Regions from separate parts of the Thermovenabulum gondwanense genome, predicted to be linked through region 1. Evidence: a T-box and tRNA genes for the amino acid it is inferred to sense, from the RefSeq annotation. Region 1 holds a T-box; the other holds one or more tRNA genes.
What was found. The T-box of region 1 lies ahead of ileS (isoleucine--tRNA ligase). A T-box ahead of a tRNA ligase gene usually reads a tRNA of that ligase, here a tRNA-Ile.
Positions count from the first base shown of each region.

Region 1 (5,372 bases):
CTTCTAAAGCCCTGGCAGCGGATGTAATATCGTACTTCTCCAGCTCTTCTCTGATCTTTTTGTTTATGCTGTTTACCCTGGACAATAACCAGCGGTCCATCTCCGGCCTTTCTTTCGGATCAATTTGGTAAGCCTTCGGATCAAAATTGTCGATATTAGCATAAAGGACGAAGAAAGAGTAAACATTCCACAAAGTCCCCAGAAATTTCCTCTGAGCTTCACTGACCGCCTCTTTGTAGAACCTGCTGGGTGCCCAGGGCGGACTGGAAACGTAAAGGTACCAGCGCATAGCATCCGCACCCTGGTTGTTTAGAATCTCCCAGGGATCAAGCACATTGCCTTTATGCTTGCTCATCTTCTGGCCGTACTGATCCAGCACGTGCCCCATAACCAGCACGTTTTTATAAGAGGATTGATCAAAAAGCAGGGTCGAAATTACAAATAAACTGTAGAACCATCCGCGGGTTTGATCAATGGCTTCCGCTATAAAATCAGCGGGAAAATGGGTCTCAAACACTTCCTTGTTCTCAAAGGGATAATGAAATTGAGCAAAGGGCATAGAGCCGGAATCAAACCAGCAGTCAATTACCTCCGGGACCCTTCTCATATCCTTGCCGCATTCAGGGCAGGAAAGGATTACTTCATCCACATAGGGCTTATGCAGTTCTATGTCTTCAAAAGGAACCTTGCTCATTTCTTTTAGTTCCTGAATGCTTCCTACCGCATGGTGATGACCGCACTCTTCGCAAACCCATATATTTAAGGGTGTTCCCCAGTAACGCTCCCGGCTTAAACACCAGTCAATGACGTTTTCCAAGAAATTACCGAATCTTCCGTCCCTGATATGTTCCGGATGCCAGCCTATTTTCTGGTTCAATTCTAAAAGCCTTTCCTTAATAGCCGTGGTTTTTATAAACCAGCTGCTTCTTGCATAATATAAAAGGGGTGTATCGCACCTCCAGCAGAAGGGGTAGGTGTGCTTATATCTTTCAGCTTTGTAAAGCTTTCCTCTTACCTTTAACTCCTTAATAATACCCTTATCCGCATCTTTTACAAATAGCCCTTCCCACAGAGGAACCTCTTTGGTAAATTTTCCCTGAGCATCTACCGGTTGTAATACGGGTAATCCGTACTTTTGTCCCATCCTGTAGTCGTCTTCACCGAAGGCAGGAGCCATGTGTACTATGCCTGTCCCTTCATCAAGGGTTACGAAATCTGCTAAGACCACATAAAACGCCCTATCCTTTTCTTTTTCGAAGAAAGGAAAAATTGGCTCGTATTTTTTACCTGCTAAACTCTCCCCGGAGAATTTCTCAATTATTTCATATTCCCCTTCCAGGACCGAGAGCCTGCCCTCAGCAAGGATAAGATAATCCTCACCCTGTTTTACCTTTACGTAGGTATAATCATCCTTCACCGCTAAGGCCACGTTGGAGGGCAGTGTCCAGGGGGTTGTGGTCCAGACCAAAAAGTAGGTGTTTTCTTCATCCAACACCCTGAACTTAACAAATACCGAAGGATCTTCGACCTCCTCATAACCTTGTGCCACTTCATGGCTTGAAAGAGAAGTGCCGCAGCGCGGACAGTAAGGTACTACTTTATGCCCCTTGTACAAAAGCCCTTTCTCCCAGAATTTCTTCAAAGCCCACCAAACTGACTCGATATAAGTGTTGTGATAGGTGACATACGGATCGTCCAGGTCTATCCAGAAACCGACCCTTTCCGTCATCTTTCTCCATTCCTGCTCGTAGGTAAAAACGCTTTCCTTGCACTTTTTGATAAATTCTTCTACACCGTATTCTTCTATCTGCGGTTTTCCGCTTATACCCAGCTGTTTTTCCACTTCCAGCTCTACCGGGAGTCCATGGGTATCCCATCCGGCTTTCCTGTCGACTCTGAAGCCAAGCATAGTCCTATATCTGGGAATGAGATCTTTTATTACCCTTGTAAGAACGTGACCGGCATGGGGTTTTCCATTTGCGGTGGGAGGCCCCTCGTAGAAAACGTAATTGGGGGCATCTTTTCTCTGCTCGATGCTTTTTTTGAATATCTCATTTTTCTTCCAGAACTCGAGTATACTTTCTTCTATGGGAACAAAGTTCATGGTGGGTTCGACTTTTTTAAACATCCTCTTTTTTAACCTCCCTTTATTTTTCTGAAAAATAAAACCCGCCCTGTTCCAGCAATGGAAGGGGCGGGTTATTTCCGCGGTACCACCCTAATTTGGGGCTCATTTAATATAACGGCTTTTTGCCGCTGGCGCCTACTCTTTTTTCGGGCCAATACTCAGGGGTGATCTTCGAAAAGCTTATGCCCACCGGGCTTTCACCAAACCCCGGCTCGCTTTGGAGCAAAGAAAGCTTCCTACTTTCCCCGTCATCGCATTTTTTTGATATAAAATTTACTAAATAATATACAATAATTTTGTTATTTTGTCAACGAAACAGGCTTGTAAATAAGAGCTTCGTTATCCAAATAAAGCTCGCATTCCTGGGGTTCATTGTCAACTCCCGAAAAGCCGCTTACCGTTTCTATCCTGTACATAGAAGAACGGTACCAGTTCAATTTTGGTTTTACCTGCACGAAGGAGTAATCGTCTCTTATGCTCTCTAAAAGGTAACCCCAGTTCACGTACTGGTTGAAATCCTCAATTATATCCGTTATAGTCACATCGAACTTATTTAAAAGCATTTTTTGAAATTCTCTCCACTTTACAAAAGAAGATTCAGCTTTTGTGATCCCGAAATATCCTGCACATCCTTCACCCTTTAAACCCGCAAGTCCTCTTTTCATAACAACTTCCAGAGCTTCAATGGTCTCGGGAGGATCGGTAGTAAAAGTATCGAAAGCCCTGACAAATTCCCCGGGAAGGCTTTGTCTGAAATCGTATTTATAAGCTTTTACAGGAAGCTCCAATTGAACTGCTTTTTTATTAATGTAATCGATAATTCTATCATCGATTTCCAGAACAACCACTTCCTGGGGAAGCTCCGACAAACCGGCGGCAAGGCTAACCAGGTCGTCGTCCCCCAGGACCAGAAGTTTTTTACCTTCCAGGTCTCCTCTTTCCGCCATCATGGCTATTCGGCTTATAACCGTCTTTGAAGTGACATAACCCTGGTCATAGTCTATAACAGCTTCGGGACGATCCTTGGTCTCCTGTTCAAATCTTTTAATCAATTCATTGAATTCTGAAAGGTCAAGACCCCGCCTTTCGCAGTGAGGACATGCATAATGCCTTTTGGGGTAAATCCTGTACACTTCCACCAATTCTTTTCCGGCCTGAGTCAAACCTATAGTACCATCCTCTCTGTTTTCCAAAAGGCCCTCGTTTATAAGGATACCTACGGTTTCGGCTACTATATTAAAAGGTTTTTGAGAAAGATAAACCACTTCCCAGAAATGCGAGACCCTCTGCAGGCAAGAAAGGATATTCTCCACATCCCTTGCGGTGGTTTTAATACCCGTTCTTCTTTCCACTTGCCGGGCAATACCCGCTATTCCGGTCATGGTCCACCTCCGTAAATATTAATTTTTAAAGCACATAAAAGGACCCTGTATGTATTATGCATACAAGGCCCTTAGCATATTTTATTATATATAAGGAATATCTTTTTCGTCAAGAGCTTCTTTTATGCCCTTTTTATTCTGTAAATATATCATTTTATTATTTTATTATTTCTACGCTAATTATATTTTTATCATGGGCTTTTATTTCCACATAAGATCCTTCTTTTAATTCCGAAAGCCGGACTTCTTTCCCATCTTTTTTAACAGAAGTATTTTCGGTCAAATTAAAGGTTAAAGTGTTATTTTCGTTTAAGAGATACCATTCTTTGACCTCCAGCACCGGTCCCCTCATGTATATAGATGGACCGTCTTTAACCTCACCAAATACCAGTATGCTTTTACTAATATTTTCATCCAGACCGCCGGTTTTTCCTGTTAAAACATAACGGCCGGATGTGGTTTCCAGTTCATAGTGGAGTCCTTCAATTTCGCTCACCTTTAAAATACCCGGATATGCATTAGTTTCCTTACCATAGGTGTATAAAGTTACCGTTTTAGCATTTTTATCTACATCTACAATTATTCCCTTTACCGTTACCGTCACCTTTTGATCATCATCTTTATCACCTATTAAACCATCCAAGTTGTTTATAATAACGGCCATCTCGGCCCGGGTAACCGGCTTATTGGGCATAAATAGATTCCCCGGATAACCTTTCATTAATCCCAAGTCGGTAATTACGTAGACGTATCCCACCGCATCTTTTGGAATCGCACTGGCATCCTTAAAGGAAAGCTTATCGTTCATATGGCTCTGGGCTATCGATTCCTTGCCAATTGCTCGCACAATATACCTTGCCACCTCGTGTCTTTTTGCGGGTTCGTTGGGACGGAAATTTTTTAGCTCTTCAGACTTCACGAGTCCTTTTTCCACCGCTACAGCAACATAATAGTATCCTTCCTTCCAGGAAAGTTTAATATCCTTTACTTTTTGGGGAAGTTCCGCTTTAAAATCAACTTCCTTTTCCCAGCCCATTATTCTTAAAGCCATAATAATCGCCTGCAGATGAGTAACGGGATCCTTTGGTTTAAACAGTCCGTTGGGAAAACCTTTTATAACTCCTTTTTCATACATCCTGTCTATGGCAAACTTTGCCCACTCAAAACCTTCCCCCACATCCTTAAAGTTTAATTTAGGCTTTGCAAAAACCGGAGAGGCCATAACGGAAACAATCAGCAGCATCATCAGCAGCCCCGCTATAAATTTTTTCATGCCTTGCATACCTCCATTTTCCTGCTTTTTTTACATTATATAATTACGGAAAATCCCCTGTTAAATTCGGTGTAAATTTTTTTATAACAATATTATAATAAATGAAGAATAAAAAAACACCTTACTCGGATTGGATATCCGAATAAGGATTTATGAATAAATAAATCAATTTATACCCTGCCTCTTAATTTCAAGGCTTCGGCAATTCTCTTTATTGCTACCATATAGGCGGCTTCTCTCATGTTCACATTAGATGAAATATGCATATTGTAAACTTCATTAAAAGCTTTTACCATTATGTTTTCAAGCCTACTGTTAACCTCTTCCTCTGACCAATATAAATTCATTAGGTTCTGGACCCACTCGAAATATGATACTGTCACTCCTCCAGCATTGCATAGAATATCTGGAATTACGAGGATACCTTTCTTATACAGTATTTCATCAGCTTCCGGTGTAGTAGGACCGTTGGCGGCTTCAGCTATAATCTTCGCCTTTATTCCAGCAGCATTATAGCTCGTTATAACGTTTTCTAAAGCCGCAGGAACGAGTATGTCCACATCGAGTTCCAAAAGTTCCTCTCCTGATA
Region 1 is NZ_LOHZ01000043.1:29,047-34,418, reverse strand. Features, by position in the region: gene ileS (isoleucine--tRNA ligase) at 1-2,128, opposite strand, end outside; T-box leader at 2,188-2,389, opposite strand; gene ATZ99_RS10430 (bis-aminopropyl spermidine synthase family protein) at 2,428-3,510, opposite strand; gene ATZ99_RS10425 (S-layer homology domain-containing protein) at 3,668-4,783, opposite strand; gene ATZ99_RS10420 (Glu/Leu/Phe/Val family dehydrogenase) at 4,954-5,372, opposite strand, start outside.

Region 2 (5,372 bases), on a different contig from region 1:
CATCTAAAGCCTTTCCTTTTACAATATTGTTCTTAAATATTTCAAATTCCGTATTAAAGCAAGCGTAATCGCCAATTTTAACCTTTTTTTCCGCATCCTCCTGATCTTTTGCACCTATATCTATATAAAGATTTTTTATTTTTAATGCATTTTCCCTTTCCTTGGGTTCCTGCCTGTGAATGGGTTTTGCACCTATAACTCCGAAAACCTTATTTGGGCCTATTGTAACGATCTTTGAAACAAGTACCCGTTCATCAATTCCTCCCACAGTTTCAAACTTTAAAAACCCATTTTTTAGTATGGAGGTTATCATCAATCCCACTTCATCCATATGTGCTGCCAGCATTATTCTTGGTCTTTTGCCCTCATTCTTTTTTTCAAATATTAGATTTCCCAAAGCATCCGTTCTAATTTCTGCATATCCCTTTAATTCCTCCCTTAATATATCCCTCACTTCATTTTCATTTCCCGAAACACCTGCAGCTTCAGAAAGTCTCTTTAATAACATTTTAATCCCTCCACAAATTCCGTATCCACAGAAGCTATAAACAATGCAAGCAATCTTCCGATCAGTTTAATATCCTCAGTATTTAATGTTTCCACGGTAGTATGCATATATCTAAGAGGTATAGAAATTAGCCCTGTCGGAACACCGGCTCGAGTTATCTGTATTGACCAGGCATCCGTTCCAGTATAGGAAGGATTTGGGTCAATCTGATAAGGTAATTTATATTCATCGGCTAAGTTTTTTAATCTTTCATAAATTTTTGGATGAATATTGGGGCCTAAAGCTATGACAGGACCCTTTCCCAATTTAAAAGTTTCTTCTTCGGGCAAATCCGGAATATTTCCATGTCCGACATCTACTGCAATACCAATATCGGGATATATACCATAAGTCGAGGTTATTGCTCCTCTTAAACCCACTTCTTCCTGTACAGTAGCGACCCCATACACATCCGCGGAGAAAACTAATTTTTTTAGCTCCTCTATACAGCATAGTATTGCTGCTATACCGGCCTTATCATCCAGGGCATTAGAGGCAAAATGATTATTCAAAAGTTCCACAGGTTTTCTCTTAAAAGTAATGAAATCTCCAACGCTCACAATATCTTTAATTTGTTCGTAGGGAAGACCGGTATCAATAAATAAATCTTCTTTTTTCAAAGCTTTACTTTTTTCATCAGGTTCTTGCAAATGAGGTGGTTTACTTCCTATTATACCGTGGACAATTTCTTTGCCGTGTACTAAGACCTCTTGACCCAGTAAAATCCTTTGGTCAATTCCACCCACAAATGTAAATCTAATAAAGCCCCTTTCTTCAATTTTTGTGACCATCATGCCAATTTCATCCATATGTGCGGCAATCATAACTTTAAATTTTGAGTCCTTTCCCGTCTTTTTCCCTATGATATTTCCCAGTTTATCTACCTTAACTTCATCAAAAAATTTACCGAATAATTCTTTTACTTTAAAAGCAGCCTCCGGTTCCCTTCCGGAAGGAGAATGATCTGTTATTAATTCCTTTAATAAATCTTTAATATCCAATTTTTTTGCCTCCTTTCCAATATATAACTTCTACAACTATTATTAGTTTCCTTCAAATTTTATATCTAAAAATTTTATTTGTAAGTATTGACGAATTTTTTAATTTCATGTATACTATAAATTGCGTTCGGGCCCATAGCTCAATCGGTCAGAGCAACCGGCTCATAACCGGTCGGTTCTAGGTTCGAGTCCTAGTGGGCCCACCAAAATTTTATGCCGACGTAGCTCAATTGGCAGAGCAGCTGACTTGTAATCAGCAGGTTGCGGGTTCGAGTCCCATCGTCGGCTCCATTAAGTTAGTGGAGAGATTCCCGAGCTGGCCAAAGGGGGCAGACTGTAAATCTGCTGGCGATGCCTTCGGTGGTTCGAATCCACCTCTCTCCACCATTAAATGTGGGCCATTAGCTCAGTTGGTAGAGCACCTGACTCTTAATCAGGGTGTCGTGGGTTCGAAGCCTACATGGCCCACCATAAAAAAGCATTATACCTCCTGTAACGGAGGTTATTTTTGTGACCTAAATAAATGGAAATAGCTGTAAAAAGGTCACATTTTATGTCACATTATAAATAACCCTCCTAAACAAAAAATCCCCGGACCAACGCCGGGGGTTCTTGTTTGGTTTCCTCCTGCTGCGATGCTTTTGCCTTTCAATGATAACCTCGCCCTGCTGAGGATGTTGCTACTTGTTTAATTTCCCTTTAAACCTTTGTTTCAATTCTTATCATGGCAACATATTATATTATTACAAAGTAATTTTACTATACGGAGGTTTAACTATGTCAGATAAACAAGTCCGTAGAGTTCCTCGATCCTGTCCTCCCGCTTTTCAGGGCCGATATACCGTTCAGCCTGGAGATACCTTTTTTAATATAGCTCAGATGTTCAGAACACGCCTTGAAGCCCTTGCAGTAAATAACCGTCATATCAATGATCCTAATCTTATAAATGCCGGCGATGTACTTTGCGTGCCGGGTCTTATTCCCTACCCATGTTGTATCGTTCTAAGCTCCACGCTTCAATTTCGTTTGCCGTTTGGAACAGGAGCGGTGGCTTTTGTTAATTTTGCACCTCAAGGAGGTCAAGCAGTCAGCTTTTTGGCAACGCTACCTCAACCTTCCTCATTTGGTAATTTTGATAATTATGTAGGGGAAATTTATATTCCTGATATAGGAGGTTTTGGCAATCAATTGTTTCCAAGTATTCAAAATCCCCCTACCTGGGCTACCAGAATAGAACTTCCTACCTTCGCATCAATTGTTCCTAACTCCAGATTAGTAATACGTCCTGTTAATTCTAAAACCGGCATATCCGGTGATGTTATATTGTATGCAACGATACGCAGTGGTAGCTGTCATTTATAATTTTCAATTTTTGCTCATTTAATTTGTCTGCTACACACATGATATCTTTGGTAGTGTAGCCTTTTTTTGTTCATGAGTAAAATATTTTTCTTTCAATAAGGTTTTGGGGCATTGTTAGGAAATATAGCAAAATTTTGTCGTTTATTGTCTACGTTTTTTTAATACCGTCAAATATTGCTATGCCCCGGGAAATATTATACTTAAAGAAGGAAATAAATTAATAATATAGAAATATTTATTTGGTGATATATATGTACGATATTGAGAAACAGCTCTATAACATCTTTTCTTATGATTCAATTAAGAGGATATTTAACTCTCTTGATGAGGGGATAATAATTGTCGATAATAATTTCAAAATATTGTTCTACAACAAAATATTGGGAAAATTTGAAGGGATAGATCCCGATAAGGTTATTGGCAAAAACTTATTTGAGGTTTACCCTTCTTTATCTCCCGAAGAAAGCACAATATGCCAGGTACTAAAAACAGGAAAGCCTGTTTTAAAACGATATCAGCAATATCGGAGTTTTTTAGGAAACGAAATTAAAGCGGTCAATACTACCTTCCCTATTATCGAAAACGGTAGTATAATCGGAGCTTTTGAGGTATCAAGGGATATTACTAATATCTACCACCTTGCAGAAAAAGTGGTAGAGCTAAGACAAATAGCTTCGGGGGCAAAAACTTTAAAGGATAATAATATTTCCTTGAAATACAATTTTAGTTCTATAATCGGCGAAAATAAAAAAATAAAAGAATTGATAGCTTTTTCTAAAAAAGTATCTAAAACCTCTTCTTCAATTTTGATTTACGGAGAAACCGGTACAGGAAAAGAACTTTTTGCTCAAAGCATTCACGCAGAAAGCCCCAGGAAAGACGGTCCTTTTATCGCTCAAAACTGTGCAGCCTTACCCGAATCTTTATTAGAGGCCCTTCTTTTCGGCACTACCAAGGGAAGTTTTACCGGAGCAGAAAATAAACCGGGGTTATTTGAACAAGCGGATGGAGGAACCCTATTATTGGATGAAATTAACAGTATGGGTTTAAACCTTCAAAGTAAGCTATTAAGAGTACTGCAGGAAGGTGTAGTAAGGCGAATTGGTGCAGCATACGATATACCGGTTGATGTAAGGATTATAGCTACTACAAACGAAAAACCTGAAATTCTATTAAAAACTGGCCGTTTACGAAAGGACTTGTTTTTCAGGTTAAGCGTAATATATATAGAAATCCCTCCACTAAGAGAAAGAAAAGATGATATCATATTACTTTCGAACCATTTTATTGAAAAGTACAATAAAAAATTCGGTAAAAATGTAACAGGAATCGATAAAAGGCTGATGGATTTATTTTTACAATATTCGTGGCCCGGAAATATAAGAGAATTAGAGCACCTTATAGAAGGATTAATGAATTGTCAGGATGATGGAATAATTACTTTTGACTCTTTAAAATATGTAAGTTTCTATTTTTTAAATGAAGCTTTGATTAACAACACAACTTTTCAAAAAAGTAGTGCTTTAAAGCAATTGGATGATTTTGAAAGAAAATTAATAATTGACACTTTGCGGGAATGCCAGGGTAATATAACCCGGGCTGCAGAAAAATTGGGATTAAAAAGGCAATCCTTACAATATAGAATAAAAAAATACAGTATTCAAAAAGAAAATTTATGAAATTTTTCTATAAAAAAAGCTTTTTATGCTGGAAAAGCCAAATTTATGAGGCATTATTATTTGTTCAGTACTTCCTACGAACAAAATTCCGTCATCAGCTAAGGATTCATTAAACTTTTTATAAATCATTTCTTTTGCTTCTTCGGTAAAATATATTAAAACATTTCTGCATAAAATTAAATGGATCCCTTTAGGGAATGGATCGGTTAAAAGATTCAATTTTATAAATTTCACCATATTTTTTATGTCGTCAGATATTTCATATTCTTCTTTTCTTTTAATAAAGAATCTTCTTTTTAAATCTTCAGGTACATTTGTAATTATTTTTTCATTATAAAGTCCTTTTTTTGCTCTTTCCAAAGCATCCTCATCAATATCAGTAGCTATTATTTCTGCTTTGTCAAAATTTATCTTTCTTAACAAAAGAGCCACCGAATAAGGTTCTTCCCCGCTCGCACAAGCCGAACTCCAAATTTTCAATGAATTGTTGTTTGAAATTAAATTGGGGATAATATCTTTTTCTAATATATCCCATTGTGCGGGGTTTCTGAAAAATTCAGAAACGTTTATTGTAAGATAATTAAGGAACTCTCTTATCCTATTTTGGTCATCTTTGATAAACTTATAGTAATCATCGTATTCCTCAAAGCCATGCCTTCTGATAAAGGATTCTATACGCCTCTTCATCTGTTTTTCCTTGTATAATGAAAGGTTAATTCCTGTTATTTTATTAATTTTTTCAATAAATTCGTAATATTTATCCTGCAATAAAATCCCCTCACC
Region 2 is NZ_LOHZ01000042.1:77,759-83,130, forward strand. Features, by position in the region: gene ATZ99_RS09820 (M42 family metallopeptidase) at 1-508, opposite strand, end outside; gene ATZ99_RS09825 (M42 family metallopeptidase) at 499-1,548, opposite strand; tRNA gene ATZ99_RS09830 (tRNA-Ile) at 1,678-1,754, shown strand; tRNA gene ATZ99_RS09835 (tRNA-Thr) at 1,764-1,839, shown strand; tRNA gene ATZ99_RS09840 (tRNA-Tyr) at 1,850-1,935, shown strand; tRNA gene ATZ99_RS09845 (tRNA-Lys) at 1,944-2,019, shown strand; gene ATZ99_RS09850 (LysM peptidoglycan-binding domain-containing protein) at 2,326-2,910, shown strand; gene ATZ99_RS09855 (sigma-54 interaction domain-containing protein) at 3,162-4,589, shown strand; gene ATZ99_RS09860 (CheR family methyltransferase) at 4,584-5,357, opposite strand.
Region 2: it encodes a tRNA-Ile, which carries the amino acid that the T-box ahead of ileS (isoleucine--tRNA ligase) is inferred to sense. The anticodon was not compared.